4 regions of the Bacteroides hominis genome follow, and region 3 is predicted to be linked to each of the others. Evidence: riboswitches for the same ligand, from Rfam matches in the RefSeq annotation. Region 3 holds a riboswitch; each other region holds the start of a gene.
What was found. Region 3 has a riboswitch for cobalamin ahead of R3O62_RS17155 (methionine synthase). Riboswitches for the same ligand answer to the same signal wherever they lie in the genome.

Region 1: linked by a shared signal. The riboswitch ahead of accC (acetyl-CoA carboxylase biotin carboxylase subunit) and the one ahead of R3O62_RS17155 (methionine synthase) in region 3 are both predicted to bind cobalamin.
Region 2: linked by a shared signal. The riboswitch ahead of R3O62_RS13610 (ribonucleoside-diphosphate reductase subunit alpha) and the one ahead of R3O62_RS17155 (methionine synthase) in region 3 are both predicted to bind cobalamin.
Region 4: linked by a shared signal. The riboswitch ahead of R3O62_RS16245 (TonB-dependent receptor plug domain-containing protein) and the one ahead of R3O62_RS17155 (methionine synthase) in region 3 are both predicted to bind cobalamin.

What each region holds. Positions count from the first base shown of each region.
Region 1 covers NZ_CP178829.1:4,960,744-4,968,967, forward strand. The annotation lists gene R3O62_RS20880 (cation:proton antiporter) at 1-1,860, opposite strand, end outside; cobalamin riboswitch at 2,040-2,254, shown strand; gene accC (acetyl-CoA carboxylase biotin carboxylase subunit) at 2,393-3,907, shown strand; gene R3O62_RS20890 (acetyl-CoA carboxylase biotin carboxyl carrier protein subunit) at 3,914-4,414, shown strand; gene R3O62_RS20895 (acyl-CoA carboxylase subunit beta) at 4,432-5,967, shown strand; gene R3O62_RS20900 (AraC family transcriptional regulator) at 6,107-6,991, shown strand; gene R3O62_RS20905 (YncE family protein) at 7,205-8,119, shown strand.
Region 2 covers NZ_CP178829.1:3,262,002-3,270,225, forward strand. The annotation lists gene R3O62_RS13595 (fibronectin type III domain-containing protein) at 1-1,064, shown strand, start outside; gene R3O62_RS13600 (hypothetical protein) at 1,092-2,015, shown strand; gene R3O62_RS13605 (SLBB domain-containing protein) at 2,096-4,372, shown strand; cobalamin riboswitch at 4,713-4,932, shown strand; gene R3O62_RS13610 (ribonucleoside-diphosphate reductase subunit alpha) at 4,993-7,509, shown strand; gene R3O62_RS13615 (ribonucleotide-diphosphate reductase subunit beta) at 7,529-8,224, shown strand, end outside.
Region 3 covers NZ_CP178829.1:4,069,841-4,078,064, reverse strand. The annotation lists gene R3O62_RS17175 (DHA2 family efflux MFS transporter permease subunit) at 1-335, shown strand, start outside; gene R3O62_RS17170 (DUF418 domain-containing protein) at 444-1,631, shown strand; gene R3O62_RS17165 (hypothetical protein) at 2,015-2,335, shown strand; gene R3O62_RS17160 (TonB-dependent receptor) at 2,406-4,709, shown strand; cobalamin riboswitch at 4,879-5,087, shown strand; gene R3O62_RS17155 (methionine synthase) at 5,151-6,128, shown strand; gene R3O62_RS17150 (cytochrome-c peroxidase) at 6,288-7,391, shown strand; gene trxA (thioredoxin) at 7,444-7,929, opposite strand; gene R3O62_RS17140 (TQO small subunit DoxD) at 7,951-8,224, opposite strand, start outside.
Region 4 covers NZ_CP178829.1:3,856,216-3,864,439, reverse strand. The annotation lists gene R3O62_RS16255 (TonB-dependent receptor) at 1-1,863, opposite strand, end outside; gene R3O62_RS16250 (sirohydrochlorin cobaltochelatase) at 1,860-2,777, opposite strand; gene R3O62_RS16245 (TonB-dependent receptor plug domain-containing protein) at 2,781-4,862, opposite strand; cobalamin riboswitch at 4,917-5,155, opposite strand; gene R3O62_RS16240 (threonine/serine exporter family protein) at 5,966-6,733, shown strand; gene R3O62_RS16235 (threonine/serine exporter family protein) at 6,730-7,215, shown strand; gene R3O62_RS16230 (DUF6064 family protein) at 7,249-7,983, shown strand; gene R3O62_RS16225 (cobyrinate a,c-diamide synthase) at 8,055-8,224, shown strand, end outside.

The DNA of each region.
Region 1 (8,224 bases), 890 kb from region 3:
ACCAAACTCCCGCCTGAAAGGGAGTTCATCCAATGACTGACCGATATAAGACGAATAAGGAGACACCCAAACGGAAGTCAGCTCAACATCTTTGTCATTAAACTCACTGTTAAAACGACTTTTCAGAGGATAACGTTTGCGGGCAGCTTCTTCCCTTCCGTTCAGATTGGTCAGGAAGTGTGTTTCCAGATGCGAATATTGCGTGAGATTCTCCCTGAAAATAAGAATCAATGCCAATACGGCAACGGCTATCACAATGCCTATCCCATAATTGAGGCTGAAGTAACTGATAACGACCCCTGCAATGAAAAAGACGGCAACCGACACACGGAACAAAATCAGCGCGACCAACCGTCCGTGATTGTAATTATCATCATTCCACAACTTAAAAAACACATCCGGGGAATTATACTTATCTGAAACAAGTGCCCACAGGAAAGGTGTCATCAACAGAAGTGTGACCAGACACATCCCTATGTTTACCCATCGCCCGGGAGCATCGAACATCTCGTTTATCGTGGGATAAACGGTTTGCACAGACAATAACCAAATCGCCGTGAGAAGGACACTATAGATAATCACTCTTCCGACAATCGTCTTCAACAACCGCTTCCAATCGCTGTCATGATTGACCGTCTTCTTACCGGAAGCATAGCGATCCAGACTTTTCCTGGTTTTAGGCGGAAGTATTTTATAAAGCCATTCGGCAAACGGATTTGCCAACCGGATGAAATAAGGAGTTGTGAATGTAGTAATCACCGATACCGCAACAATAATCGGAGGGATAAAACTATCCAGTACTTTGAGTGAAGCCCCCAGCCCTGCGATAATGAAAGCGAACTCTCCTATCTGAGCAAGGCTGAATCCTGACTTGACGGAAACCTTCAACGGTTCACCGGATAATAAAACTCCCAATGAAGAAAATATGGATTTACCCACAAGAGTTACCAAAGTAATGATGACCACCGGCCAGGCATACTGCACCAAGACAGCCGGATTGACCAACATACCGACAGAGACAAAGAAAATAGCTCCGAAAAGATCTTTCACCGGCTGGATGATATGTTCTATGTGTTCGGCCTCAACCGTCTCGGCAAGGATAGATCCCATAATGAAAGCACCCAGTGCAGCCGAGAATCCTGTACGGGTAGCCAACACAACCATTCCCAGACAAAGTCCCAGCGAAACGATCAGTAAGGTTTCGTTATTCATCAGCCGTTTTGCTTTTTTCAAAAAGAACGGAAGGATAAATATCCCAATCAGGAACCATAGGATCAGAAAGAAAACAACCTTCAACACACTCATCAACAGCTCTTCACCTACAAACTCCTTACTCACTGCCATTGTAGAAAGGATGACCATCATCAGGATAGCGATCAGATCTTCAACTACCAATGTCCCGAATACAACACCCGTGAAGCGTTGGTTACGTAAGCCGAGATCATCAAACGCTTTGATAATAATCGTTGTTGACGACATGGACAACATACCCCCCAGAAAAATAGAATTCATTGTGCTCCAACCTAACAGATGTCCTACCATATAACCGATCAGCAACATGCTGATAACTTCGGTGGTTGCCGTGATAAAGGCAGCTGACCCAACATTTATTAATTTCTTAAAACTAAACTCCAACCCAAGGGCGAAAAGTAAAAAAACAACTCCTATCTCAGCCCAGATATTGATGTTCTCAATATCACCTACAGTCGGGAAAATCTGCACGTAAGGTCCCGCCAATAATCCGGCGACGATATATCCCAGTACCAAGGGTTGTTTCAACCATTTGAACAAAAGGGTAATGATACTTGCGGACATCAGTATTAGGGCAAGGTCGGCAATTAAGGTAGGTAAGTGTGACATGGCATGTATATTTCGTTAGTAATTCATTCCGTTTATGCTCTTTTATTTGTAAAAAAGAACAATCGACAGTCTATTTGTGTTTCGTCTATATGACATTTATTTTGAAACAAAGCGCCGTTGGTCATTGCACAAAATTGAACTTTTCGTGCAAAAAGTATCCACTCTATCCAATATTTCTCTATATTTATCCCCGAATTGGTTCGGAATCCGTGGTCAACGGACGAAGATTAAAAGGGAATCGGGTGTAAATCCCGGACAGTCCCGCTGCTGTGAAGCTCTATATAACATCTTATCAATAAACCAATTACAAACCACTGACGGAAAAAGAAACGTCGGGAAGGTCCGATAAGATGTAGAGTCAGTCAGAAGACCTGCCATTCAATGAATAAGAGCTTTTTTACCTCGTGGGTTAGGAAAGAAAGCATCGTTGTTAAGCCCCAAATCGTAGAAATACTGTGTTTTCATCGGGTGGACTCATGTCCGCAGGGTGGAAAGCATGAATATGTGTATTCCATTTAATTGAGAAATGAATATGATTAAAAGAATCTTAGTCGCCAACCGCGGCGAAATAGCCGTGAGGGTGATGCGCTCCTGCCGGGAGATGGAAATAACGAGCATTGCCGTTTTCTCGGAAGCGGACCGAACAGCGAAGCATGTGCTCTATGCCGACGAAGCTTACTGCATCGGCCCGGCAGCATCGAAAGAGAGTTATCTGAATATAGAAAAGATTATCGAAGTGGCAAAGTCGTGCCGCGCAGACGCCATCCACCCGGGATACGGGTTCTTGTCCGAAAATGCAACCTTTGCCCGTCGTTGTCGTGAAGAGGGGATCATCTTCATCGGTCCGGACCCGGAAACCATGGAGGCGATGGGAGATAAGATTTCGGCACGTATCAAGATGATAGAAGCCGGTGTACCGGTGGTTCCGGGTACTCAAGAAAACCTGAAGAGCCTTGAAGAAGCGGTAGAACTCTGCAATCAAATCGGCTATCCGGTAATGCTGAAAGCCTCGATGGGAGGTGGTGGAAAGGGTATGCGGCTGATTCATCGTGCAGATGAAGTGGAAGAGGCCTACACAACCGCCAAGAGCGAATCACTTTCGTCATTCGGCGACGACACGGTTTACCTGGAGAAATTTGTAGAAGAACCGCATCACATTGAGTTCCAGATTCTGGGCGACAAGCATGGCAACGTGATTCATCTGTGCGAACGTGAATGTTCGGTGCAACGCCGCAACCAGAAGATTGTGGAAGAGAGCCCTTCGGTGTTCGTCACTCCTGAACTACGCCGGGATATGGGAGAAAAAGCAGTGGCCGCCGCCAAAGCCGTGAACTATGTCGGAGCGGGAACCATCGAATTTCTGGTGGACAAGCACCGCAACTATTACTTCCTGGAAATGAACACGCGCCTGCAAGTGGAACATCCGATTACCGAAGAGGTAGTCGGCGTAGATTTAGTGAAAGAGCAGATTAAAGTGGCCGAAGGACAGGTGTTGCAACTGAAACAGGAAGATATCCAGCAACGCGGACATGCCATCGAATGCCGCATCTGCGCAGAAGATACAGAAATGAACTTCATGCCCAGCCCGGGTGTCATCAAGCAGATTACGGAGCCAAACGGCATCGGGGTGCGCATCGACAGCTATGTATACGAAGGTTACGAGATTCCGATTTATTATGACCCGATGATCGGCAAGCTGATTGTATGGGCAACCACACGCGAATACGCCATCGAACGAATGCGCCGTGTACTCCACGAATATAAGCTGACAGGAGTAAAGAACAACATCAGTTATCTGCGCGCCATCATGGATACTCCCGACTTTGTGGAAGGGCATTACGATACGGGATTCATCAGCAAAAACGGGGAAGTGCTCCAACACTGCATCACCCGTACCAGCGAACGTGCAGAGAACATCGCACTGATCGCCGCTTACATGGATTACCTGATGAACCTGGAGGAGAATAACAGCGGACTGGCTGCGGACAACCGCCCGATCAGCAAATGGAAAGAATTCGGACTGCACAAAGGGGTATTAAGAATATAGAAGAGTATGGAAATACATATAGGGAATCGCGTGGCCGAGATAGAACTGGTCAGCAAAGAAGATAACAAAGTGGTACTCACCATCGACGGAAAAACGTTCGAAGCGGACGTTGTCATGGCAGAGAACGGGAATTGCAACATCCTGATGGACGGACGCAGCTCCAACGCCCAACTGATTCGCAAAGAGAACGGAAAGAGTTACAAAGTGAATACACACTACAGCAGTTTCAATGTCGAGATTGTGGACAGTCAGGCAAAATATCTGCGGATGCGCAAGAAAGGTGAAGAAACACAGAACGACCGCATCATTTCGCCCATGCCGGGCAAGGTAGTGAAAATCCCCGTCAGTGTGGGACAGGAGATGAAAGCCGGAGAAACTGTCATCGTCATCGAAGCGATGAAGATGCAGAGTAACTACAAGGTGACTTCGGACTGCCGGATTAAAGAGATTCTGGTACAGGAAGGTGATAATATCGCCGGAGACCAGACGCTGATAACGTTAGAATAACGAATAATAGAAAGACAATGGAAGAAGTAAATAAAGCCTATGCCACGTTCGAAGAGCGTGACCGTATCGCTTCCCAAGGCGGAGGCGCTGCCAAGATTGAAATACAACATGCGAGCGGAAAGATGACTGCCCGCGAACGCATCGATATGTTACTGGACAAGGGAACATTTGTGGAACTTGACAAGCTGATGGTGCACCGCTGCACCAACTATGGCATGGACCGTAACAAGGTTCCGGGCGACGGTGTGGTGTCGGGTTACGGAAAGATCGACGGCCGTCAAGTGTTTGTCTACGCTTACGACTTCACCGTTTACGGTGGTTCACTCTCGGCATCGAATGCCAAGAAGATAGTCAAGGTACAACAACTGGCTTTGAAGAATGGCGCGCCGATCATCGCACTGAACGACTCGGGCGGTGCACGTATCCAGGAAGGAATCGAAAGCCTGTCGGGCTATGCCGACATCTTTTACCAGAACACGATGGCAAGCGGCGTGATCCCGCAGATTTCGGCTATCCTCGGTCCATGCGCCGGAGGTGCCTGCTACTCTCCGGCACTGACGGATTTCATCTTTATGGTGAAGGAGAAAAGCCATATGTTCGTCACCGGACCGGATGTGGTAAAGACGGTGATCCACGAAGAAGTCAGCAAAGAAGAACTGGGCGGTGCCATGACGCACAGCAGCAAGAGTGGTGTAACGCATTTCATAGCAAACACCGAGGAAGAATTGCTGATGTCGATCCGCGAGCTGCTCTCCTTCCTCCCGCAAAACAATATGGACGAAACGCGCAAGCAGAACTGCACCGATGACATCAACCGCGAAGATGCATCACTCGGCAGCATTATCCCCGCCGACCCGAACATACCGTATGATATGAAAGAGATCATCGAACGGGTTGTTGACGAGGGCTACTTCTTTGAAGTGATGCAGAACTTTGCCAAAAACATCATCATCGGTTTTGCCCGCTTAGCCGGACGCTCGGTAGGTATCGTGGCCAACCAGCCGGCATACCTGGCGGGTGTGCTCGACATCGATGCCAGCGACAAGGCAAGCCGTTTCATCCGCTTCTGCGACTGTTTCAACATTCCTCTGATTACGTTCGAAGACGTTCCGGGCTTCCTGCCGGGATATACGCAGGAGAACAACGGCATCATCCGCCACGGTGCCAAAATAGTGTATGCCTTTGCCGAGGCCACAGTGCCCAAGCTGACTGTGATCACCCGCAAGGCCTATGGTGGCGCTTACATCGTGATGAACTCCAAGCAGACGGGGGCGGACGTGAACTTTGCCTACCCGAGTGCGGAAATTGCCGTGATGGGTGCCGAGGGAGCCGTAAACATCCTGTTCCGCAAGGCAGACGCAGAGAGCAAAGCCAAAGAACTGGATGCCTACAAAGAGAAGTTTGCCACTCCATACCAGGCTGCCGAACTGGGATTCATCGACGAGATCATCCTGCCGAAGCAAACCCGTAAACGCTTGATACAGGCATTGGAGATGACGGAAAACAAAATGCAGACGAATCCGCCGAAGAAACACGGAAACATGCCGCTGTAGGCACAGCAGGCGGACCAAGCAGAGAGAGGGTATATGCGCGGGGGCAAGGCGACCGGAACAAGATTTCGCACGTCTCCCCGCATTTTTCAGGAAGTTTTATCCTATATTTGCGTCAGCTAACTCCAAAACCTTTCATCTTATGCCCACTAAGCGCCTTTTCGTCCCCGATGACATTCTCCGTCCGGCACAGCCGGGTGAAAACAAGAACATACGCCTGCTCCAATACGTCAACTCTACCACACAGGAAAACTTCGACGCTTTCCTGACGCACCATGCCCTGGTATACATCCTCTCCGGGGTGAAGCAGATCAAGGTAGGGAGCAATCAGTTTGACATCCGCCCCGGAGAACTGTTTCTGATACCAAGGGGAGAGTACGTGATGTCGGAATACATTACCGGCGAACATGGGTTCCGCAGCCTGATGTTGTTTTTCAGCAAACGGGTTGCGCAAGGACTGGCCGAACAACTGAGCGGATGTTTGCCGGAACGTATATCGGAAAGGATGCCGACAAAAAGAGAAGCCATAAAGATCATTCCCCACAACCGGGAAATAGAGAAACTGTTTTCTTCGTTGGAGGAATACAGCAAGAGTAAGAGTCCGTTTATGTGCGAACTGATCCGGCTGAAATTTACCGAACTGGTATACCTGCTTCTGGACAGTCCTTACCGGCAACTGATAGCTTCCTTCCTCCTGGATGCGGCACGAAGCGAAAGCCCGGCACTGTCAGCCGTGCTCGACCGGCATTTGTATTCCCCGGCCACCGTCAACGAACTGGCTATGCTTTCCGGCAGAAGCCTGTCGAGCTTTAAGCGGGAGTTTGCCCAGGAATATGGTGAAGCTCCCCGCGGATGGATACGCAGAAAAAAACTGGAACGCGCTGCTTATCTGCTCGACACGTCGGACAAAACGATCGAAGAAGTAACGGACGCGAGCGGATTTGTAAGTGCGGCACACTTTGCCCGGCTCTTTAAAGAGCAATATCAGATGACACCTACTGAATATAGGGGGAGGAATGATGAATGATGGGCGAAAAGCGATGAACGATGGACGAGAAGTGAGAAATGGAGATGATCGAAGACCTATATATAAGGTGTGGGAAGCTGCCGGAACGAAGCATTCGTAAACGTACCCTGAACCAAACAGACCGGAGACTGAACCAAACGGGCAACAACCCGTTCTCTATTTGCCTGTATCTTTGCTGCATGAAATTCATCTTATGAAATACAAGATCAGCTTATGAAAACTAAATTCTTTACTCCCATCCTATTGATCACCTTCTCGGCTACCGCTCTGTGTTGCCAAAGCAAAAAACAAAACCAGCCGACGGAAAAGGCACAGCAACCGGAAACAACGATCATCAGTGACAGCATTCGTTTCTGCGAAAGCACGTACCCCTATCAGGGAGGTATCCTGATCGCCAACTTCGGAACGGAGCAGCTCAATCCACTCAACACGGAAGGCAGGGGATACATCGCCTACCATAAAGATAACCGGACGGAAATCCTGATTCCTGCCGACGGCAACCTCTCCGGACCGAAAGGAATGTTTGTTCGTGACGAGCACCTGTTCATCTGCGATGTCAACAAAATCGTAGTCTACAACCTACAAGCACCGGAGAAAGCACCGCAAGTCGTCCTGCTGCCCGAAGGCAACCTTTTCGTAAACGACCTCGTGGCGGAAGGGAATACACTTTATGCTTCTGTCACCAATACAGGAAAAATCTTCAGCATCGACATCAGTGACCCGGGCGCAGTAGGGATTCCTGCCGAATGGGTGAGCATCGCCGGACCTAACGGGCTGATTATCGAAAACGGAACCATGTACGTCGCCTCTTATCCCGCTGACGGGAAGACAACGGACAACAATGTCATCTATCAGATTACCGACCTGAGCAAACCCGTTCCGGAGAAGTTCATCACCACCCCGGGACAATATGACGGTATCGCCCTCTCTGCCGACAAGAAAACGATGTACATCACCAACTGGACACCCGCACAAGTTTGTGCCGTCGACATGAATACCCGAAAGATCACGCCACTCGACATTAACCCGGAGAAACCGCTGTCCGGCCCGGCAGATATCACGGTAGCCTCCGGAACGATGTATATTCCGGACCTGCCCAACAGCAGGGTCATCGTTTATCCAATGTAAGATTCGGTTCATAATCCGTCATTACTTATACTAAGAATTCCCTTATCCCAGCTTTTCCCATCCATTGAGAAAGTTGAGATAAGGGAATCTTCCGTCTATTGGAAG
Region 2 (8,224 bases), 810 kb from region 3:
TATTCATGTCGGCAACAATCCAAGTCAAAGCTCAAAAAGAAAATATCATTCCCAATGGAGGATATGAAGAGTGGAGAGATGGGGGACAGCCCATTGGCTGGCGTATAGCAAGCGACTTTAGTCCGGAACAAGTACAGGAGAGGCGTCCCGAGAGTCCGGGTACATATGCACTTAAGATATGGCTCAACGGAGGATCTATCTATTTGGCTCAACCTACACCGGTAGAAGGGGGAAAACAATATGCATTCTCTTTCTGGTACAAAACGAATATAAAAAACACTGAAATAGCAGTAACTTTATTGTGGTATGATGATGGAAGGGTAAAAAGTAGAGAGAAAATACTTTCGGTAAGAACAGTTAAAGATGAATGGAAAAAAGCGGAGGGTGTCGTAACAATTCCGAAGAATGTTTATAGTATGGGGATGGGCATAAAAACACTTCGGGTTTATCAGGAGGGCTATATGCTGTTCGACGATATGTCGATGGTGCCCAAAGGGACCGGACCGGACATATCTTCCGTCCCGAAAGCTCCCCGCAATCTGAGTATAAAAGCGTATCAGAGCGAAATGGAGATCTCTTGGAATAAAGTCATAGATGAAGAAATGCGATGGGAAGTTATGTTTGATGGCAAAACCGAAACAACCACATCCGGAAATTCATATATGAAGACAAAACTTAAACCGGGAAGTGAGCACCACGTTAAAGTAAGAGCAGTAAAGGGTAACGAGTTTTCACCATATGCCGAACGAAAAGGAGTGACGGAAGGAATGAGTAAAGCAGAAAACTCTGAAGATCGGATTCCTTACCTGCGTACTATCACTCCTGACGGGAGTTGCAAGGGGCGTTTCCTAAAGCTCTATTATAATGAACTGGCCAATCCTGATGCGAGAATCTCTTATAAATTGAACGGAATGACAGTTAACCCCAAAGATGATACTTTAGAGTTCCCTGAGTTTGAAGGATTTTACAAACAGTTTCGACTGGAAATCTATATTGATGAGGGAGAAGGTCGTGAATGGGAGATTTTATATCCCCAACTGGGTGTAGAAAAGATTCAAGAATAAAAATACAATTAAATAGGAAATAAACCAATGATAAAGAATGTAATAACCCAATTGTGTATCATTTTTTGCCTTATTTGCTTTTTTGCATGTGAAAAACAAAAAGAAGAACTTCCCGATATCCGGATAGGAAAAGAGAAGAGTGTCGAAGAATTGTTGTTGAATAAACAAACGGGAAAAAGACTCCTTCTCTCAGGCGGAAACGGGAAATATATAGTTAACGTAGAAAACGCACAGATAGCTACTGCCTATATAAGTATGGACACGCTTAAGGTAAAAGGTCTGTTGGAAGGTGAAACGTTTGCCACTATCATTTCGCATGACAAGCGTGCAAGGCTGAAAATCAGCGTGGTCTTTCCCGACTTGGAAGTGAGCCATTCAACGGTTCAGTTCCTTCCCGGATTTAAAAGTAAATACGTAAGTATCTTCGGAGGAGGGGAACTGACCAAATTGGAAGAGAACGACCCGGCGGATATCATGGATATCAAATGGGACGGCTCTACCGGGATGCTTGAGATAAATCCCAAATATGAGGGAGAAGCCCAAGTTATCGCTATTTCTGAAGATGCAAAAGAGAAGAAAATCATCCATATTAAAGTGAGACCGGAAGGAGAACTGGAGACTTCGGGTTGGTATAGTACCAATGCAAGTTCATATTATTTGATTTTGAATAATAAAATGGTAGTCAAAAGAAAAGGAGTAGGTACGTGGATTGCAAACAGCGCCCGTCCTTATGGAGGGGGAGGAGTGACTTATAGTAGTTCTTATATAAAATTAGCTCCCATTGTGAACCCCATACAGGGTGATTCTGTTGATCTGAATATTCTTCGTTATGAATCCCAAAAACCGCAAATAACAGAAGGGATACATCGGTTGTTTGTAGAAGAAGTGCGTGAGTCTGAAGTCATGTTGCGGGGGAGAGGTTTCAAGTTTCTGCTTCCTTATCAGAAGTGAAATATGGATGTGGATTGTGTTAATTTATGGGATTCATTATTTGTGTTAGAATCTACATGATTAATTAATAACTGTGTTTTATGAGTATAGAAATATTGTTGCAAACCGTTGCTGTGGGTTTTTCTTGTCAGTCGCTTTCTTGCGTCACAAAAAAAGTAAGCTGTCTGATTGATAAGATATCCGGCAGGGTGAATGATAAGGGAGCATTGTTATTTGCCCTGTTCATTCTATTGGCGGGCGGGAGCAGGGCAAGGCAACATAGAAAAGAGGATTTTATAATCCGTGGTAAGCAGGTTACAGTTTTTGGACGCAATATATTTACTGACCGGAATTTATCTTTTGAACCTAATCTGGATATCCCTACCCCTGAAAATTATGTGTTAGGGTCCGGAGACGAATTGATTATCGATGTGTGGGGCACTTCCGAAAATACAGTCAGAGAAATTATTTCTCCTGAAGGTACTATTCACGTGGCAGGTATAGGTCCCATCTTTCTGGATGGAATGAGTATACAGGATGCCGAACGGAGCTTAAGACGTGAATTCAGTAAGATTTATGCCGCTATTTCCGGAAAATCGGTTCATATCAAGTTATCATTAGGGGGAATCCGTACCATCATGATCAATGTCATGGGTGAAGTACAGGTACCGGGTACTTACCGCTTGTCGGCATTTGCATCGGTATTCCATGCCTTGTATCGTGCCGGTGGGGTCAGTGGTATTGGAAGTTTACGTGATATTCGTGTTGTGAGAGGTGGAAAAGAGGTCGCTTGCATTGATGTATATGATTACATTATGAAAGGAAAGTTGACGGACGACATCCGTTTATCGGAAGGCGATGTCATTTTGATTCCTCCTTATGAGAATTTGGTTAGTATTTCCGGAAAAGTCAAACGTCCGATGGCGTATGAAATGAAAAAAGGAGAAACCATAACAACTCTGCTCAGCTATGCGGGAGGTTTCACGGGAGATGCTTACCGGGACGCGATACGTCTGTTTCGTCTGAATGGGAAAGAGAAACAGATATACAATGTAGGGCAGGATGATTACCAATCTTTTGTTTTGACCGACGGTGATGAATTGTCTGTTGAGGCGGTATTGCAACGTTTCTCAAACAAAGTTGAAGTTCGTGGTGCTGTGTACCGTGCCGGCGTATATCAATTGGACGATAGTATCACGGGAACTGTCAGGCAGTTGATCAGCAGAGCAGAAGGACTTCGGGGAGATGCTTTTCTCAACAGGGCTTTGTTGAGACGTGAGCATGAAGACCTAACACATGAAATGATCCCGGTCGATTTGAAAAGAATGATGGCTGGCGCAGTCTCCGACCTACGTTTACAGAAAAATGATGTTCTTTATATCTCGAGTGTGAAAGACATTGAGAAAGAAGGTACTTTATCTATCTATGGTGATATAAGGAATCCGGGAGATTTCCCTTATGTTAAAAATACGTCCATACAGGATTTGATTGTAAAAGCGGGAGGATTGCTGGAATCTGCTTCTATGGTCCGGATCGATGTCTCGCGGCGGATTAGAGATCCTAAAAGTATATCATCTTCCACTGTTATCGGAAAAAGCTTTACGGTTGAACTTAAAAACGGGCTGGTGATGGGGGAGGATAAAGGATTTGAACTGGAACCCTATGATATCGTTTTCATTCGCCGAAGTCCGGGATATCGTAAACAGGCCAATGTAACAGTTAAAGGCGAAGTGGCCTTCACCGGTAATTATACATTAATCCAAAGTAATGAGAGGCTGAGTAGTCTGATAGCAAGAGCCGGCGGACTATCGAAAGAAGCTTATGTAAAAGGAGCGCGTCTGATACGCAGAATGACGGCGGATGAAATGCGTCAGAAAAAGGATGTGCTACGTTTGTCGGTCAGAGGAAGTGAAAAGGCTTCTGTATCTCCGGTTACTCTGGAAGCCTCTTCCACTTATCCGGTAGGCATAGAACTTGAGAAAGCATTGGTAAATCCAGGCTCTGACGAAGATATGGTTTTGCGCGAAGGAGATGTACTTTTCGTTCCTAAATATGTCAGCACGGTAACAATCAATGGAGCTGTGATGTATCCTAATACGATACTTTATCAGAAGGGGAGCAGTCTTAGTTATTACATTGAGCAGGCAGGTGGATTTGGAAACCGGGCACTGAAGCGGCGTGTTTATGTAATATATATGAATGGTATGGTTTCTCGTCTGAAAAGGAGAATGGGCAATGCAATTGAACCCGGATGTGAAATAATAGTGCCAAGCAAAAAGGGCAGGAAAAAAACTGTGGCGGCGGACGTTACAGGGATGAATACTTCCATCGCCTCTATTGCCGCAATGGTGGCTGCTATGGTTGGTATGACAAAGTAATGTTCATAATAAAAAGAGTAATCCGACAGCTTTTTGTACCCTTAAGATTAAATAAGGAGGCAACTTATAACAGAGTTAGTGGAAAAAATGTCAGTCAGTAACAAAGAAAAGGGACAATCAGCCTAAAACAAATTAACGGTATACGTAATTCTTTCCATCTTGCGCACTAAGATGTATATCTTGCGTGCTAAGATGTGCATCTTGGCTGCTGAGATATACATCTCGGCTACTGAGATGAACTTTAATTGCCTTCTCAGTTAGAATGGATAATCTGTGCATAATACATCTTATGGCAACTTTTTTTAACTACGGAATTATTTGTATATTACTGAAGTCTTTCGTTATTTTGTGGCGAATTGGTTCACTTATGCTTTTCTGCATAAGTGATTAAAAGGGAATCGGGTGTAAATCCCGGACAGTCCCGCTGCTGTGAAACTCCGGTAGACTTACCGATACTAAACTTATTGCCACTGCATTGCCCAAGTAGATGAGGAGAAGTGTGGGAAGGCATCGGAAAGGAGGAGTCAGTCAGAAGACCTGCCATTCATCAAAGGCTGTTTCTACTCGGGGGGTAGGGAAACGGTGCGAAACGATAAAATAATTCATTTCAAGAACATTTCATGCAAATAATCAAGAGGAATGGGGCAACGGAACCATATAATAGAGAAAAGATAGCCGTTGCGATACGGAAGAGTTTTGCCAGTACCGGAAGAGAAGTACCGGACGAAACCGTTTACACAATTGTAGATGAAGTAGAACTCTTTTTGTGTGATGAAGTACACCGTAGCGTGGAACAGATTCAAGATGAGGTAGAACGTGGTTTGATGGAACATGGCTTTTATGCCGAAGCTAAAAACTATATACTTTATCGTTGGCAACGTACGGAACGGAGAAAAGCTTTTAACCATATTGTCAGCAGTATAGGTTCTGAAGCGTTGGCTGACACATTGAAAGATATTCAAAAGGATTTTGTTGCCAATGAATATAGTTTGGTGATACTGGCAGAGAAGTTTGTAAACCTCTGCAAAACCGATATGACAGCTGAAGAGAGGTTGACGACTCTTATTAAGGCTGCCGTAGAGCTTACTACGCAAGAGGCGCCTGACTGGGAATTTATTGCTGCCCGTTTGTTTAATTTTCAGTTGACGCAGAAGTTAAAGGTACAGGCAGAAATTGCCGGTATTTATTCTTTTTATGACAAGCTGCGCTATTTGACGGATGAAGGTTTGTATGGTGACTATATCCTGAGCGCTTATTCTCCACGAGAAATAGAAGTGGCTGCCGGGTTTATGTGTCCCGAACGTGATAAACTTTTCAATTATTCGGGATTGGATCTTCTCGCGAAACGTTATCTTATCCGTACGCACTCACATGAACCAATGGAATCGGTACAAGAAATGTATTTGGGGATTGCGCTTCATTTGGGTATGTCCGAAAAGTGTGATAGATTGCAGTGGGTAAAGAAGTTCTATGATATGCTGAGTCGGTTAGAAGTAACCATGGCAACCCCTACACTGTCCAATGCCCGCAAGCCTTATCACCAGTTATCCAGTTGTTTTATTGATACAGTGCCCGATAGCCTGGAGGGGATTTATCGCAGTATCGATAATTTTGCCATGGTCAGTAAGTTTGGCGGAGGAATGGGAATGTATTTTGGTAAGGTGCGTGCGGCAGGAGGAAATATACGAGGGTTTAAGGGAGTGGCAGGCGGAGTGATACGCTGGATGAAACTGGTAAATGACACTGCCGTAGCTGTCGACCAACTGGGTATGCGTCAGGGAGCTGTAGCAGTATATCTGGATGTCTGGCACAAAGATTTGCCCGAATTCCTGCAACTCCGCACCAATAATGGAGACGACCGGATGAAGGCACATGATATCTTTCCTGCCGTATGCTATCCTGATTTGTTCTGGCGTATGGCAAAGGAAGACCTGAATCAGCAATGGTACTTGTTCTGTCCCAACGAAATTATGAATGTCAAAGGGTATTGCCTGGAGGATTATTATGGAGAAGAGTGGGAGCAAAAATACTTGGATTGTATAAACGATCCCCTTCTCTCTAAGCGGGTTCTGAACATCAAAGATATTGTCCGGTTGATACTACGCTCTGCCGTAGAGACAGGGACGCCTTTCACATTCAACCGGGATACAGTGAACAGGGCTAATCCTAATTCGCATCGGGGGATTATTTATTGTTCTAACCTATGTACGGAAATAGCTCAGAATATGTCATCCATTGAAACTGTTTCCACTGAGGTCCGTACGGAAGGTGGTGATACGGTTGTAGTCAATACCGTCCGTCCCGGTGACTTTGTCGTTTGTAACCTTGCCAGCTTGTCGCTTGGACATCTTCCATTGGAGGATGAACGGCAGATGAAAGAAAAAATAGCTGTTGTAGTACGTGCGCTTGACAATGTGATTGATTTGAATTTCTATCCTATCCCTTTTGCCCGGATAACAAACCATCGGTACCGTAGCATCGGTTTAGGGGTGAGCGGTTACCATCACGCACTTGCATTGCGCGGTATCCGTTGGGAAAGCGTGGAGCATCTTAATTTCATTGATAAAGTATTTGAGTGTATCAATTATGCCGCCATCGAAGCAAGTGCCGGGCTTGCTAAGGAAAAAGGAAGATATGTTTATTTCGAAGGAAGTGACTGGCAAACCGGAGCTTATTTTGCGAAACGTGGTTATGATTCTCTTCAATGGAAAGATTTGGCGGCCAAGGTTGCGGCAGATGGCATGAGAAATGCTTATCTTCTGGCTATTGCTCCTACCAGCAGCACTAGTATCATTGCCGGAACAACTGCCGGAACAGATCCGGTCATGAAACGTTTTTTTCTTGAAGAAAAGAAGGGTGCCATGCTTCCGCGAGTGGCTCCGTCATTGTCTGATAAGACGTATTGGTTGTATAAGGGAGCTTACCGGATAGACCAGACATGGAGCATACGTGCTGCGGGTATCCGGCAATTGCATATTGATCAGGCACAAAGCTTGAATTTGTATATCACCAATGATTTTACCATGAGACAGGTATTAAACCTTTATCTGTTGGCATGGGAATGCGGAGTGAAGACAGTGTACTATGTACGCAGTAAATCGCTGGAAGTGGAAGAATGTGAAAGTTGTGCATCCTGACTAACATTAAATAATAAATATGGAAATAAAGAAATTAAAGAAGAATGCCCTCTTCAATCCCGAGGGTGATACCGAACTCCGTCTCAGAAAAATGATTGGCGGGAATACAACTAATTTGAATGATTTCAACAATATGCACTACAAATGGGTAAGTGACTGGTATCGTCAGGCCATGAATAATTTCTGGATACCCGAAGAAATCAATCTTACTCAGGATACAAAGGATTATCCACATCTGGATAAGGCGGAACGGACAGCTTATGACAAAATATTGAGCTTCCTTGTTTTCCTTGACTCCCTGCAAAGTAACAATCTGCCTACTATCAGTGAATACATTACAGCAAATGAAGTCAATCTCTGCCTGCATATTCAAGCCTTTCAAGAGTGCGTCCATAGCCAAAGTTACAGTTATATGCTGGACTCTATATGTAGTCCGGAGGAGCGCAATGACATTCTGTATCAATGGAAAACAGATGAGCATCTATTAAAAAGAAACACTTTTATAGGTAATTGCTATAATGAATTTCAGGAAAGCCAGGACAGTTTTACGTTGATGAAAACATTGATAGCCAATTATATACTGGAGGGTATTTATTTTTACAGTGGCTTCATGTTTTTCTATAACCTGAGTCGTAACGGAAAGATGTCTGGATCTGCTCAGGAAATCCGTTATATCAATCGGGATGAAAATACCCATCTTTGGCTGTTTCGTAAT
Region 3 (8,224 bases):
CCAATATTGTCCGGCAGATGGGAGGAAGTTTTGGGGTGGCCATCTTCAGCCATCTGCTGACGCAGCGTACGGCTTTTCATACACAGCGATACAGCGAAGCCCTGAACTATACAGGAAACGTATACCGCCAGACTATTCACTCTTTAAGCCGCTTCATAGAACATACGGGAGGCAACACACCCGATACCGCCAAGGAAGTGGCAGAAATGCTGGTACTGAAGCGTATCGATCTGGAGGGATATATCAGTGCCATCAACGACGATTTCTTCATTGCCTTTATTGTCACGTTGCTGTGCGTTGTTCCGGTACTGTTTCTCAGGACGAAAAAAAGATAATGTATGTAGTTTCGTACTTACATATAGGTATGAAGTGAATGATTTATCACTTCATTTTATTACTTTTGCCACTTATTCAATAACCGTATCTTAAAAACAACAAAAAACATGCGACAAACAATTGCTTCAAAAACTCCCCGTATCGAGGTTGTAGATGCCTTGCGCGGCTTTGCCGTAATGGCGATCCTGCTGGTTCACAACCTTGAACATTTTATCTTTCCTGTGTATCCCGATGTTGCTTCCCAGCCGGAGTGGCTCAATATTCTCAACGAAGGAGTGTTCAGTGTCACGTTTTCCCTGTTCGCAGGAAAAGCCTATGCCATCTTCGCTCTGCTCTTCGGATTAACGTTCTACATACAATATGCCAATCAACAGAAGAAAGGGAAAGATTTCGGTTACCGTTTTCTCTGGCGTCTGCTCCTGCTGGGTGGTTTTGCTACCTTGAATGCAGCGTTCTTTCCGGCGGGAGATGTCCTGCTGCTGTTTTGTGTGGTCGGTATCTTTCTGTTTATTGTCCGCAAATGGAGTGACCGGGCAGTATTTATCCTGGCTGTCTTCCTGCTGTTGCAGCCCGTGGAGTGGTACCACTACGTGATGAACCTTGTTAATCCGTCCCATTCCTTACCCGATTTAGGAGTAGGGCAGATGTATGCTGAAGTGGCGGACTATACTAAAGAGGGAGATTTCTGGAAGTTCATCTGGGGGAATGTGACCTTGGGGCAGAAGGCGAGCCTGTTTTGGGCGATAGGTGCAGGGCGTTTCCTGCAAACGGCCGGACTGTTTTTGCTGGGAATGCTGATCGGACGGAAACAATTATTTGTCACCTCGGAGAGTACGACCCGTTTTTGGGTAAAAGCACTGATCTGGTGTGCTGTGTTATTCGGTCCTCTCTATCAGTTGAAAGTACAATTGACGGATGCCGGTCAGCCGGACATGATACGCCAGACGGTGGGTGTGGTGATGGATATGTGGCAAAAGTTTGCTTTCACCATTGTGCTGGTTGCTTCGTTCGTATTGTTATACCAAACGGAAAAGTTCAAGAAGCTGACTGCCGACTTGCGCTTTTACGGTAAGATGAGTCTGACGAACTACATCTCCCAGTCCATTGCCGGAGCCATTATCTATTTCCCGTTTGCGCTCTATCTGGCGCCTTATTGCGGGTATGCCGTCAGTTTGCTGATCGGTTTTCTGTTCTTCCTCTTGCAGGTTCGCTTCTGCAAATGGTGGTTGAAAGGACATAAGCAGGGACCGTTGGAAAGCCTTTGGCACAAACTGACCTGGCTTCGTTCGGAATAAACAAAATTCACCACAGGGGACACAGAGGACACAGAACGAGATTCAAGCCGCTGATTATCAATATCAACAATCAGTGGCTATCTGTGTAGTCCTGTGGTGAAAAGGCTTTTAGCACAGCCCTTCTGTTGTATGACACCGTTCTACTTGCCATCCCATTGTTTCCCTTTGCATGGACCATACTTGCAATAGAGTCCTTTCCGTCCTTTTTTCTTTTTCATGTCCTATATCACATTTTCTTAATTAATAATGATGAAAATGTGTGAACAATCTACCTTGAAGCGGTGTTACACTTATTATCCCCATAAATAGGGATTGTTCCGTAAGGGAATACTTCTTATCTTTGCCACAAAACTAAACGGATGAAACAATGCTGTCAGATCATAATGCGATGGTTTTTGCCTGTACTCTTTATATCGTACATGGCAGGTATCACGCTCTTCACCCACTCACATGTAGTGAACGGGGTGACCATTGTCCATTCGCACCCGTTTAAGAAAGATTCTCCCCATAGTCACACCACAGTCGAATTTCAATTGATTCATTTGCTGAACCATGTGGTGACTACCGGAGCCGGTCTCTTCTTTCTATCCCTTCAGTTTATTGCTTGTCTGCTCTATACGCTTTCGTGGCGTCCGGAGAGGGCAGGATACCATTCGTCTGTTACAGGCGTGGTATCGTTGAGAGCGCCGCCTTCAGCCGTATAAAGCATCTCTCTCACTCTTACTGCTTTATTTAGAGAAACTTATTTAGTAATTTTACTATCCAGAAACGAAAATGAAGAAATACATATTTTTCCTCGTTAGCCTGTGCTGTGCCTTGTTGCCGGCTATGGCCGACCAACCGGAACACCCGGAACTGAAAGCTTCCGATGCGAATATCATCGGACATGTACTCGATAAAAAAACGGGTGAACACCTCTCTTATATAACGATTGCTCTGAAAGGAACCACGATTGGCACCGTGACGGATGCCACCGGACACTATTTCCTTAAAAACCTTCCCGAAGGGGATTTCGTCCTCGAAGCCAGTTCGGTTGGTTATAAAACCATCAGCCGCAACGTCACGCTTAAAAAGGGGAAGACGCTTGAAGAAAACTTCGAACTGGAAGAGGATGCCGTAGCCCTCGACGGAGTGGTGGTGTCTGCCAATCGAAGTGTGACCAAACGGAGGTTGGCACCTACGCTGGTCAATGTGGTGGATATGAAGATGTTCGAGAATACGAACTCGCCTACACTCTCGCAAGGACTGAACTTTCAGCCCGGTGTGCGTGTGGAGACGAATTGCCAGAACTGCGGGTTCCAGCAGGTGCGCATCAATGGTCTGGACGGCCCCTATACGCAGATTCTTATCGATTCGCGTCCCATCTTCAGTGCCCTTTCCGGTGTTTATGGTTTGGAGCAGATTCCTGCCAACATGATTGAGCGGGTAGAGGTGATGCGTGGTGGAGGTTCTGCGCTGTTTGGTTCGTCTGCCATTGCCGGAACCATCAATATCATCACTAAAGAGCCGTTACGCAATTCGGGGCAGTTGGCACACACCATTACTTCTATTGGCGGCAGCTCGTCTTTCGACAATAATACCTCGCTGAATGCTTCGCTGGTGACCGACGATCACCGGGCAGGACTCTATGTGTTCGGTCAGAACCGACATCGCGATGCGTATGATCACGACGGGGACGGTTATTCCGAAATGCCTAAACTCAAAAACCAGACAGTAGGTTTCCGTTCGTTCCTGAAAACAAGTACATACTCCAAACTAACGTTTGAGTATCATCACTTGCAGGAGTTCCGCCGTGGCGGCAACATGCTGAACCGTCCGCCTCACGAAGCCGATATTGCCGAGCAGATTCAGCATTCCATCAATGGTGGGGGATTGAAGTTCGACTATTTTGCTCCGAACGAAAAGCACCGCCTGACACTGTATACATCGGCACAGCATACGGACCGCGACAGCTATTACGGTAGTAAAAAGGACCTGAATGCCTATGGAAAGACGACGGACCTGACCTTTATCGGCGGTTCCCAGTATGTGTACAGTTTCGATAAATGCCTCTTTATGCCTGCCGATCTGACTGCCGGGCTGGAATATAACCGGGACAATCTGAAGGATGATATGTGGGGATACAATCGCTATACCAGGCAGACGGTGAATATCGGTAGCGCTTTCTTCCAGAACGAATGGAAAAATGAAAAGTGGAGTATCTTGCTGGGCGGACGTCTGGACAAGCATAATCTGATCAACCATGTCATCTTCAGTCCCCGTGCCAATTTGCGTTTCAATCCTACACAAGACGTCAACCTCCGTCTGAGCTATTCTTCCGGATTCCGTGCCCCCCAGGCTTTTGATGAAGACCTGCATATTGAGAATGTGGGCGGAACGGTGTCTATGATTGAGCGCGCCAAGAATCTCAAAGAAGAGAAGTCGCAGAGTTTCAGTGCTTCGGCGGATATGTATCACCGCTTCGGTGCTTTTCAGGTGAACTTCCTGGTAGAAGGTTTCTATACCAAGCTGTCGGATGTGTTTGTTCTCGAGAACATCGGAGTGCGGGACGGGATTCTGATTAAAGAACGTCGCAATGGTTCGGGAGCGAAAGTGCTGGGACTGTCGATGGAAGGAAAAATGGCTTACCTCTCTTTGTTCCAGTTGCAGGCGGGAGTCACCTTGCAGCAAAGCCGCTATGACGAACCCGAAAAATGGAGTGAAACGGCACCGGCTCAGAAGAAGATTTTCCGTACTCCGAATACCTATGGATATTTCACGGCAACCTATACCCCTGTCAAACCGCTCTCCGTTTCCTTGTCGGGAACCTATACCGGTTCGATGCTGGTGCAGCATATGGCAGGTTATATCAAGAATGACATAGCGGTCAATACGCGCGATTTCTTCGATATGGGAGTTAAGTTGGCCTATGATTTCAAACTTTATAAGACGATAGACCTCCAGTTGAGCGCCGGTGTACAAAATGTGTTCAACGCTTATCAGAACGACTTTGACCAGGGAGTGGAACGTGACTCCGGATATATCTATGGGCCGGCTGCTCCGCGAAGCTATTTTGCCGGAGTAAAGATCAGCTATTAAGCCCGTTGCAATTAGTCTGGAAACCGAGCCTCTGCTTGGTTGAAACGAAGGCTCTGTCCCGGTCGGACGGAGCCTTTGTTCTGTCCGGACAGAGCCTCTGTTTTACTTCGGCAGAGGCTCCGATTGAAAAAAGTATCTCTCTGAACACAAATATCTGATTTATTGTTTTTATATTTGTCGGCAGATTGGTTCGCCAAAGCTTTCCTGCTTCTGGCGATTAAAAGGGAACCGGGTGTGACTCCCGGACAGTCCCGCTGCTGTGAGGCTTTAATACAAACATTCCGATCGGATACTCTTTTGCCACTGGCTCGTGTAAGCCGGGAAGGCGTTCGGAATGGAAGCTAAGTCAGAAGACCTGCCACTCTCGCTGATAAGTCTTGGTTCCTCGTGGGTTAGGAGCAAAGCACAATAGTAACAATCAATATTAAAAACGTAGAGCGTATGGAAAAAGTAGTTCCTCCGTTCAAAGTAGACGTTGCCGGTACTTTTCTTCTGCCTCCTGCATTGAGAGAAGCCCGTGAGCAATATCGAAACGAACAAATCAGCCTGCTTACTTTGCGTGCTGTCGAAGATGCCGAAATACGGAATCTGGTGGACAGACTGAAGGCAGAAGGGCTGAAGGTGGTCACCGACGGCCGTTTCCGCAGTGATGCGTGGCCGCTCGACTTTATGTGCGGATTGGATGGCATCCGATTCCGGGATGACAGAAAGACTTCTGTCGAACTGACCGGCAAGATCGATGTGCATCGTCATCCGGTGCTCGATGATTTTGTTTTTCTTACCGGGGTAACCGGCGGAGATGTAATAGCTAAGCAGGTGCTTCCGGCGCCTTCGCGCCTGCTGGCCGAATTGATGAAGGACGCAAACCGGACGCAACTGGATCTGATTTATCCCGAACTCGAGACATTGCTGGTGGATATTGCACAGGTGTATCAGAAGCTGATTATGGAATTGTATAAATCGGGATGCCGTTATCTGCAACTCGATGACGCAACGCGCACGGTGACAGATAATGCTATTCGTGTCAACAACATGGCTTTGGAAAATCTGCCTGCCGACCTTTACATCGCTTTTCACTCGCCTACCGAAATGCTTTTCTCACTACAGGGCATCAATGCTTTTTTCCTCGACTATGATTCGGAATGTTGTGGCAAAAACCGTTTGCTGTGGTTCATACGGGAAAAGCAATCGGTTTTTGGTTTCGTCCTTTCCCATTATCCCGTAGAGGAAGAGTTGGAAGAACTAAGGGCTAAGATCGACCAGATTGTACGTTATATTCCCTCGCACCGCTTCTCACTCTGCATTCCCAATGCTGAGGTACTACCTTCGGAATCTTATGAAGAGGCTGAGGAGAAGCAATGGCATACGCTGAGAATGGCTGAAATGGTTGCGGGAGAACTTTGGCCCGAAGAGGAATAGAACTTCTTTATAACTATAGTATATTTTCGTGGAACAGATTCGTAAGAGCCTGTTTAGAGGGGCCCGGGCGATGTGATTTCGACCGGGCTTTTTTATACCTTTTTCAGAAAATGATGTATCTTTGAACCCTGAAACAACTATATCCCTGTTTTTACAACTATGATGACACATAAACTACTATTAGCCGCACTGATGGGTTCTGTCTGCATCTCGTGCGGACATCCGCCTCACAAAGGCGGAAGCGAAAAAGAAGCGTTGGGTAAACTCCTCTTCCATGATACTTCGCTCTCTGAACCATCCGGACAGTCGTGCGCCACTTGCCATGCCGTCTCCCGGGGATTTGCCGATGAACAGTCGCGTGCCATATCCGAAGGCGCAGTGCAGGGACTCTTTTCTCAGCGCAATTCCATGTCGGTATGTTATGCCGCTTTTGTGCCTGAGTTACATTATGATGATGAAGATGAAAGCTATGTGGGAGGTCTGTTTTGGGACGGCCGTTCTCCTTCTTTGCGGGATCAGGCGGGTGTTCCTTTGCTGAATCCGGTGGAAATGGGGAATAAGGACAAACAAATGGTGGCCGAAAAGGTGAGACGTACTCCGTATTATGACCGTTTGATACGGATATATGGCGAAACGGGTAATGCCGATTCGCTGTTTGCTTACGTTACGGACGCACTGGCGGCTTATCAGTCATCCAAAGAAATCAATCCTTTTACATCCAAGTACGATGCCTATAAAAAAGGAAATTATCAGCTGACCGCACAGGAAGCGCGTGGAAAGGAGCTTTTCAAGGAGAAAGGGCAATGTGCCGAATGCCATGTCCTGGATCGTGACAAGCGGGCACACCGCACGTTGTTTACCGATCATACTTATGATAATCTGGGTATACCGAAGTTGCCGGATCATCCGCATTATAAGGTGCCGGCAGAATATTTCCTGCTAACTGCCGATTCGGTGGATTTGGGGGCTATTGTCAATGCTGAAAGTGAGAATGGCAAGTATCGTGTGCCTACGTTGCGCAATGTGGAACTCACGGCTCCATATGGACATAACGGTTATTTTAAGACACTTGAGGAGATTGTGCATTTCTATAATGTGCGGGACGTGAGTGATGAATTTCCACCTGCCGAGTATCCTGCTACCGTGAACAAGGATGAATTGGGAAATCTCGGACTGACACAGGAAGAAGAAGCTGACATCGTGGCCTTTATGAAAACGTTGACCGATGGCTACATGAAAGTTCATAGATCAGAAAAACGATAAATCCCCAAAAACGGCCTCAGTACCGGTTTGCCGGGTGAGGCCGCATCATCGTTTATGGTTTCAACAGAACTTTATCGATATACCCTTTTAGTTGCTCTTTGGATAAAGCCCCCATGCTTACTTGGGGCTCTCCCTTCATCGGTACAAACCAGAGGGTGGGAATACTCTGTATGCCGAAAGCCTTTGCCAGTTCCGGTTCTTTGTCTACATCTACTTTATAGATATAAATCTTTCCGGCATACTCTTTGGATAATTCTTCAAGGATCGGAGCGACCATTTTGCAGGGACCGCACCAGTCGGCATAAAAGTCTACGATAGCCGGTTTGTCACCCAGGTATTTCCATTCCTTCGAATGGTTTTCATAGTCGGCCACCTTCTTTAGAAACTCTGCACGGGTCAGGTGGATGGTTCCCGGTTGCGGTTTTTCCGTTTGTACCGTATCTGCGCCGGCAGTTGTCTTGTTCTCGGATGTCCCTTTGCAAGATGCAAAGGCCAGCAATCCTATAAATAGGAAGGGGATAAGAATGCTCTTTTTCATTTTTCTGCTTTTTAATGGTTATTAATGGACGATCTCTTTTTTCCAGGTGATGCCACTGATATCGGTCAGTACCAATTCGTATTTTCCTTTGGGCAAAGTTCCCATAGCCGGATCATTGACTGTAAGGGTTGCTTTGCTTCCGAGCGGAATCACCAGGCTATGCTTACCCGGAGCTACCCGGGCAATGTATTTGTTATCGATATTTCCGATTGGGAAGTCAGCCAGTTCTTCTCCTTTCTTTTCTAACACAACGTGTCCGTTGGCGTCTTTCAGGCTGATACCGATCAGGAAAGAG
Region 4 (8,224 bases), 210 kb from region 3:
CAGTTCTACACCATTGGCAATGTCTCCTTTGTTTGCAAGAGTCTGGCGGATATTATCTTTATTAATATAGAACAAGCTTACGTTAGCCTGCAACGTACGTGTGATCTCGTATCGTGCTCCCACTTCTACCTGGAAACCTTTCTCCGGCTTGAATACCTCTTTACCATTTATCGGAATAAACTCTTTACCATCTTTATCAATGTAAATGGTATTAGCGTCATAAAATGCGCGGATAGGTTTGAAGTAAGTACCGTATGAACCATAAATGGACACTTTGTCAATAGGCAGATACACCAATCCGGCACGGAACGTAAAGGCACCGTTGGTGATTTTGTTATATGCATCGTCATCCGGTTTGTCATAATGGCGTCCTCCGTCGCTGGTGTTCAGGTTGGCGGTCTTGTACATGAACAAGTCATAACGTCCTGCCAGCATCATTTTCAGTTTATCACTGAACTCCACCAGGTCTTGCAGGTAAAATCCGTGGGTGAATGTTTTCTGTGCGGTGACAAATCTGAAAGGCGCTTCCATCCAGCCAATGCTGTGTGGATTATATACCGAACCGTGTCCTGTGGTTCCGGGGCCGGTAGCTCCGGTACTTCCGCCACCATAAGCCATGTAAGAGTCACGCATCAGGGATACAAAAGAGTAACCGCCCAGATAGTTGTGCACAACGTCTCCGGTATAGAACTTACCGCTTGCTTCCAGTTGGTTGTTCACAGTTTTAGCGATATGTGAGAAGCGTAGCGGATAACTGTAATAGATGGAATCCAGACAGATATACTTTTTGGTGTCGTTACCTTGCTTGTCTTTGGTCATGTAATAATGATCATAGATAGGGCTGTCACTTGTCAGATAGTCCAATGACTCAGTACCGAAGTAATCAATATCGTCATACGTATAAGAGAGTTTGTCCATCAGCTTGAACGCTTCGCTGAAGGTGTGTTTATACAGGACGGATACGTTGAAACCACGGTTGTACATAAAGTCCGATTCACTGTTGTAGCGGGCTTTTTTGTTCAGTCCGGGCAGGGCATCTCCTTTGCTCAGGTATTTGCTGCCGTCTGTGGCTGAGAGTATATCATAAGACATTGTGGGAGGTAAACCGATCTCGGTCGGATAGAAATCGTGGTTGGTGCCGATACGGATGTCCAGTTCGTCGCTTTCAGTCAGATGTCCGCCAAGGGCCAGGTATCCGGAAAGACGTTTGGTAGCATTACTTCTCCATCCTTCCTGATCTTGCCAGTTGACGCTTGCACGATAGTTTAGGGGACCTACCAGTTTGCCGCCTAACGCCATTGTAGCCTGTTTGTTATAATAACTGCCATAAGCGAGACGTGCGTATACGCTTTGTTTGCTTACGGGAGCTTTACGGACAATGTTGAGAACGCCACCTACGGCGGACTGTCCGTAAAGTACCGAAGCCGGACCTTTCAGCAATTCGATACTTTCAACGGAAGACAGGTCCATAAACGGATAGGAATTGTCGATGGATGAACGTTCGTCACGCACTCCGTCCACCATAATCACGGAATTATCGAACCCGCGGATGGAGAACTGCGTAAAGGCTCCGTAGGAGGTGCGGAAGCGTACACCTGGGAGGAAACGGGCAGCTTCCTGTATGTCCCGGATGTTTCGTTTCTCAAGCATTCCGGAAGTGATTGAATTGGTTGAAATAGGAATGAACTTGGCGGGAACATCCAGTTTCAGGGCATCGGTCTTTCGTCTGTAGTTGGTTGCCACTACTACTTCGTTGATTGAGAATATAGAATCATTGAAGTTGGTATATTTTTTGTTTTGCAGCTGTGCCTGCGAGGGGAGCAATAGTGCACTGCCTATTGCCATTAATATCACTCTTTTCATTCGTCTTTTTCTTTTGCATATTTGGCTTTTTTCTTCATAATGTCCACCATTTTGTGCTTCAGCATAAACCGGGCATGGTCGATAAACAGTTGTTGGATAGCGGGTATTTCACCCAATCCCTGCATACGTACATCTACTTTCAAGCCTTCCTTTTCAAGAGCTTCTTTCCAGTCGACGGCAATGTCGTTGTTGGCATGGTCACCTGCTACAAACATAAAGGGAACCAATGTCACTTGCTTGGTTTTGTTATCCTTCAGTTGCTGAAGCATGGTGTCGAATGTAGGGTAACCTTCGATGGTACCTACATGAAAGTTTTTCAATCCTTTGGCTTTCAGCATATAGTCGATCATGGCATAAGTAGCTGTACTTGGGGTATAAGTGCCATGTCCGACAAGGACCACACTGCCTTTTTCCGGCTTGCTGTTGCCCAGGATATCCACCACAGCCTCAGCGTCTTCTACCGAATAAAGAAGCGGGTTACCTACCCCGATCTCTTTAAAGAATGGCGCTACTGAGGCTACGTCACGTCTCAACGACTCCATCTCAACACCTTCTATAATGTTAGTACTCTGCACAATGACATGTGTATAGCCATCTCCGAGAAGTTTCAACAGTGCTTCCAGTGGACTGGGTTTCTCAATGCCGCGAGCTTTGAGGCGGCGCATGACAATACGTGAAGTATAAGCCTCGCGCATTTCCAGTTGTGGGAATGCTTCTTTGGCTTTGGCATTGATGGCATCGATTGTTTTGGTACGGGTGTCATCGTATGTAGTACCGAAGTGTACCATAAGAAGGGCGGCTTTATCGCCCGGTTGCATGGTGGCCAGCATATCGGAGGCCACGAAGTTTCCCCCTTCGTGCGCGGAGCAGAAGAGGGAAACTAACAAGAGTAAAGAGAGAATAGATGTTTTCATTGGTTATTTCTTGAATCGGAGAGTTAAACTTACATATGCCATACGTCCCGGAGAAAGAAGTGCGTAGTTAACGCCATTGGGACGGGTATCACGTTTGTTGAAAATGTTGTCGAGCCCCATGCCGAAGTCCAGTCCCAGGTGTTCGAATCCTGTCAGTGAATGTTTCACGTTCAGGTTCCACACCCCATAACCCGGAGCGTCACCATAGCTGTGTCCCGGATGGAAGCGTTTGCTCTGGAAACGTCCGTTGATGTTGATGTTCAGCAGATAGTCATCCCAGGAATGGCTGTAATTCCCCGCTACGGTTCCTGTATGGCGTACCGAGCGTTCGATGTTACCCCACACACCGTCCACACTTTTACCACGTGCATAAGCGAAAGCATAGTTTCCATTCAGGCTGAAGCCTGCACCGAGGTTGCTTGCTGCATTTATTTCAAAGCCACGGATAACACCCTTGTCGAGATTGCCGTAGAGTTTGTAATTGGAGAGTTTTTTGGCTTCGGCATCTGTCAGGTTGAAGTCTTTCTGAGCTTTTGCACGAAGTTCTTCACCATTGGGTAAGTCTTTGAGGGGACTGGTGGTTGCGTTAATCATACCATTAATGTAATTCAGATAGCCCGTAACAGATACATTCAGACGGTTCGTGTTATATTCCAGATTGATGGAGTAGTAGTTACTGTGTTCTGCTTTCAGGTCTTTGTTACCTTGGGTAATGGTATTTCCTCCTGATTTTACGAGATAATAATATAATTCATCCAAACCAGGAGCACGGTAACCGGTAGAGTATGTACCACGGATATTGAAAGCCCCCACGGAATACATCAGAGCTACTTTTGGAGTGAAACGTCCCCCGGCAAGTTCGTGATAATCGTAACGCACACCGGCAATACCTTTGAGGCAGTTCCATAATTTAATTTCGTGTTGTGCATAAGCAGAGGCCGTATAGATTGCTTTATCAACATTAGCACTGGGACGGTCCAGGCTTTCCGAACGGTAGTCTACTCCGAATACCGTCATGTTGTCTTTCGCAAAGTTGAAGATACCTTTCAGTTCGGCATCATAGAAGTGCTGCCGTTTTGTTTTTGTATAATCACCAATTGCAATATTTTTTTTAGTGTCATCAACCAGGTACTTGTAGTTCTGCATATAATTGTCGTTTATCAGGTCGAGTTGGATAGAAGACCGTTTATTGATTTTATAGCGTCCGCCTACACCGAAGTTATACGATTCGTAATGCAGGTCATATTTTGAACCTCCATCGATACTTTTATCGTATACAGGGCGATCTGTTAATTTCCAGTAGTAACCTCCATTAGCATAGAAAGAGAACTTCTCAGTCGGTTGGAAAGTGAACTTTTGATTTACTAAATTGGAGTGGAAGCCATTGGATGTAGGCGATACGGTGGGAATAGTTGATACTGCTCCTGTTTTACTATCTGTTACGTATGCTAAGTCACTGTTTCTCCACCCTGCGCTTTGTTCATGTTTATAGGAGGTATACGAACCGAACTTTTCAGTAGCGATGTCCGCATTTACCATTTGTGTCAGTTGGCGGTGATCTTCATATCGGGTGGTAGAAGTTACCTGCATCAGTTCTTTCGGTTCATTGGTGATGATGTTGATTACACCTGCAATGGCATCAGAACCATAAAGTGATGAACCTGCGCCGTCAAGCACCTCGATGCGTTTCACGCGGCTCATGTCGATGCGTGAGAGGTCGATATTGTTCGCTGTGTCCCCTATCAGTTTTCGGCCATTAATCAAGATGAGTACATATTTGTTGGAGAGGCCGTTCATCATCAGGTAAGAACCCATTGAATTGGTAGAGAATGAAAGGGAAGGAACGAGCATGGTCATTGCCTGCTGAAAGTCTGTGATACCGGCTTTCTTTATTTCGTTGGCAGTTACTACTTCCACCGGAGCCGGTGTGTTTTTCAGTCTTTGGTGTGTACCGGTACCTGTCACAACTACAGGGTTCAGGTCCACAGTCATCTCTTTGTCTTTGCCTGTTGCGTGTTGCTGTGCAAACGCACCCACCGCTGCACATCCTCCCAAGAGAATGGTCAGTAAGCATCTTTTGTCCATTGATGTTTTTGAATAATGTGTTAATAAACGGCCTTCCTGACCCCGGGACGGCACTGTTATCTATGTCTGCTCGGCAGGTTTCCTGACTATCCCTTTTTTAGAAAGCAACCTTCCCGCCTTGCCTTCCGGCATCGACAGTGGTATGTGTAGAAATGCTTTCCTTTCCTCCTTTGAACAGAATGCGGAGTATATGGGCATCACAGTAGCGGGCACTGTTCCGGATTCTCACCGGATTCCCTTTTATGCATCGAACGGAATGCTTCGACTGCATCACCTAAGCGGGAGCAAAGATATACATTTATTAGTTTATATAGAAATAAATTAAAGAATATACTTATTTATAGGTATATCGGAGAAGTGAAGCCTTTTATATTGGGAAAGGCGGATGTCTTTTAGTCAAAAGGACGTGGTTTACTGCTTATTTGTAGCAGAAAGAAGGGATTTACTCTGTTTTTAAAACAAGGGAAGAATTCTATATGTGTGAAATAGAAAAGTAGTCCGCATAAATATGGCATTAGTATACGATATCCGGACTGTTTTGTGATTAAATATACTTTGGATGATCAGAGATGATCGATTTCTTGCCTTTAGGAAGTTAATATTGTCTTTATATGAAGTTAACATCGTATTCGGAGGAAGTTAACATTGCGTTCAGAGGAAGTTAACATTGTATCCGGGTGAGGTCAACACTCTAAAAAGAGGCACTAAAAGCTCTGTTTCTTATGCTGGTTGACTCCGTCTCGATGCTCGGCCGGATTAATCGTTTGGATTGTAATATCAGTTATTTATATGCTTTATGCTACAAAATGCAGTGGATATATTTTAATTTGCTTGGAAGATATGTTCACGAATGTTCTTTTGTTTTTGGAGAATTGTAAATACGGCGCTTTTTCCGGAGAGGCCTGGGACAGACTCCGAAAAATGCGCTACAAGCCACATAGAAAATACAAGATGACAGAATGTCAAAATGTCAATGATGGAAGATGCTGAATGGAAGCAGGAAAGCGGTGCGAAACAAGATTTGGATAAAATGAAAGGTTGCATCATGTCTCTCTTTCCTATCTTTTTTGTACTTTTGCGCCCGATTTAAAAAAGTGAGCATTATGACTACAAATGAATCTTTGATTTCCATATCCAAGTTCATTGCCGGATATTCGGCCCATCTGATGGGAGCAGGTGTGCACACCTCACGTGTCATCCGTAACTCGAAGCGTATCGGAGAAGCCTATGGGGTGGATGTGAAGTTGAGTGTTTTTCATAAAAACATTATCCTGACCATTATTGATAACGAAACGCGTGAGGCTTGTAACGAAGTAATTGATATTCCTGCCCATCCGATCAGTTTTGAACACAACTCTGAATTGAGTGCTTTGAGTTGGGAGGTTTATGACAAACATCTGCCTTTACACGAGATGGCGGACAAGTTCAATAAAATTATATCGGCACCGAAAATAGATCCGTTGTTTGTGCTTCTGCTGGTTGGATTCGCCAATGCTTCATTCTGTAAGTTGTTTGGTGGTGATATCATTTCTATGAGCATTGTCTTTTCGGCTACTATCACGGGACTTTTCCTGAAGCAACAGATGCAGAAGAAGAAAATAAATCATTATATCATTTTTATTGTTTCCGCTTTTGTTGCGTCCTTATGTGCGTCGACGGCACTTATTTTTGACACTACCTCTGAGATAGCCCTTGCAACCAGCGTGCTTTATCTGGTACCGGGCGTGCCGCTGATCAACGGTGTGATCGATATTGTAGAAGGATATATCCTCACGGGATTTGCCCGGTTGACGGAGGCTGCCCTGCTGATTGTCAGCATTGCGATAGGTCTTTCGTTTACATTGTTAATGGTTAAAAACAGTTTGATATGATAGCTTTAGATATTCTTTCCGATGGATTTTTTGCCGCAATTGCGGGTATTGGTTTTGGGGCTATATCCGATCCGCCGTTGCGGGCTTTCAAGATGATTGCGTTACTTGCGGCTGCCGGACATGCCTGCCGTTATTGCCTGATGACTTTTCTGGGGGTGGATATTGCTACGGCTTCTTTGTTCGGAGCATTGATTATCGGTTTCGGCAGCTTGTGGCTCGGGCAGAAAGTATATTGCCCGATGACCGTACTCTATATACCGGCATTGCTTCCGATGATTCCGGGTAAGTTTGCTTATAACATGGTGTTTTCACTGATTATGAGTCTGCAAACAATGAACGAGCCGGAGCGGCTGGGTAAATACATGGAGACATTCTTTGCCAACGGACTGGTGACCTGTACCGTTATCTTTATGTTGGCGGTGGGAGCCACTTTCCCCATGTTCCTGTTTCCTCACAAAGCATTTTCCCTGACGCGGCATTAATAAATTAATCTGTTTAATAAGAATCTATATTTTATGGAGATATTCTGGAAAACTATTGCGTATTATAATTCTGCTACCTGGATCTATCAGTTGCTGATCATTGTTGCCGGCTTGCTGCTGACAGTGATGCTAATAAAGAATCCCCGTCCATGGGTAAAGATGGGCATGAAACTGTATATGGCTTTTCTGTATTTGTGGATTGCCATCGCATACTATGCCATCTGTTGTGACGAGCGCAGCTATAACGGGGCATTGGCTATGTTTTGGATTGTTATGGCTACGATATGGGTGTGGGATGCCATCACCGGATATACCACTTTTGAGCGTACGCATAAATACGATATGCTTTCGTACGTGCTGTTGGCTTTGCCATTCGTATATCCTTTGGTGTCTGTCGCAAGGGGACTTGCTTTTCCCGGCATTACATCGCCGGTGATGCCTTGCTCGGTAACCGTTTTTACCATCGGTCTGCTTCTGTTATTCTCGCGCAAAGTGAATATGTTTCTGGTATTGTTCCTGTGTCATTGGTCTCTTATCGGTTTGTCGAAAACTTACTTCTTTAATATTCCGGAAGATTTTCTGCTGGCCAGTGCAACGATTCCCGCATTATACCTCTTTTTCCGGGAGTATTTCCTCAACAATCTGCATGCCGATACCAAGCCTAAAGCAAAATATATTAATTGGTTACTTATTCTTGTCTGCGTATCTATCGGGATTTTACTGACCACGACCATGTTTCTGGAACTGGTGCCGACCCAGCAGCCATAGCGCATTTTTACAGACAAAGATATACCCTTAGAGAGAAATATCCGTATCTTTGCAGGATAAAAACTGACAATATGGAGTGTAGGATGATTTCTCAGTTTCTGATAGCAGCCCCTTCTTCGGGCAGCGGAAAGACAACGGTCAGTCGCGGATTAATGGCACTATTGATAAAGAAAGGGTTGAAAGTACAACCTTTCAAGTGCGGGCCCGACTATATCGATACCAAATATCATACGGCAGTTTG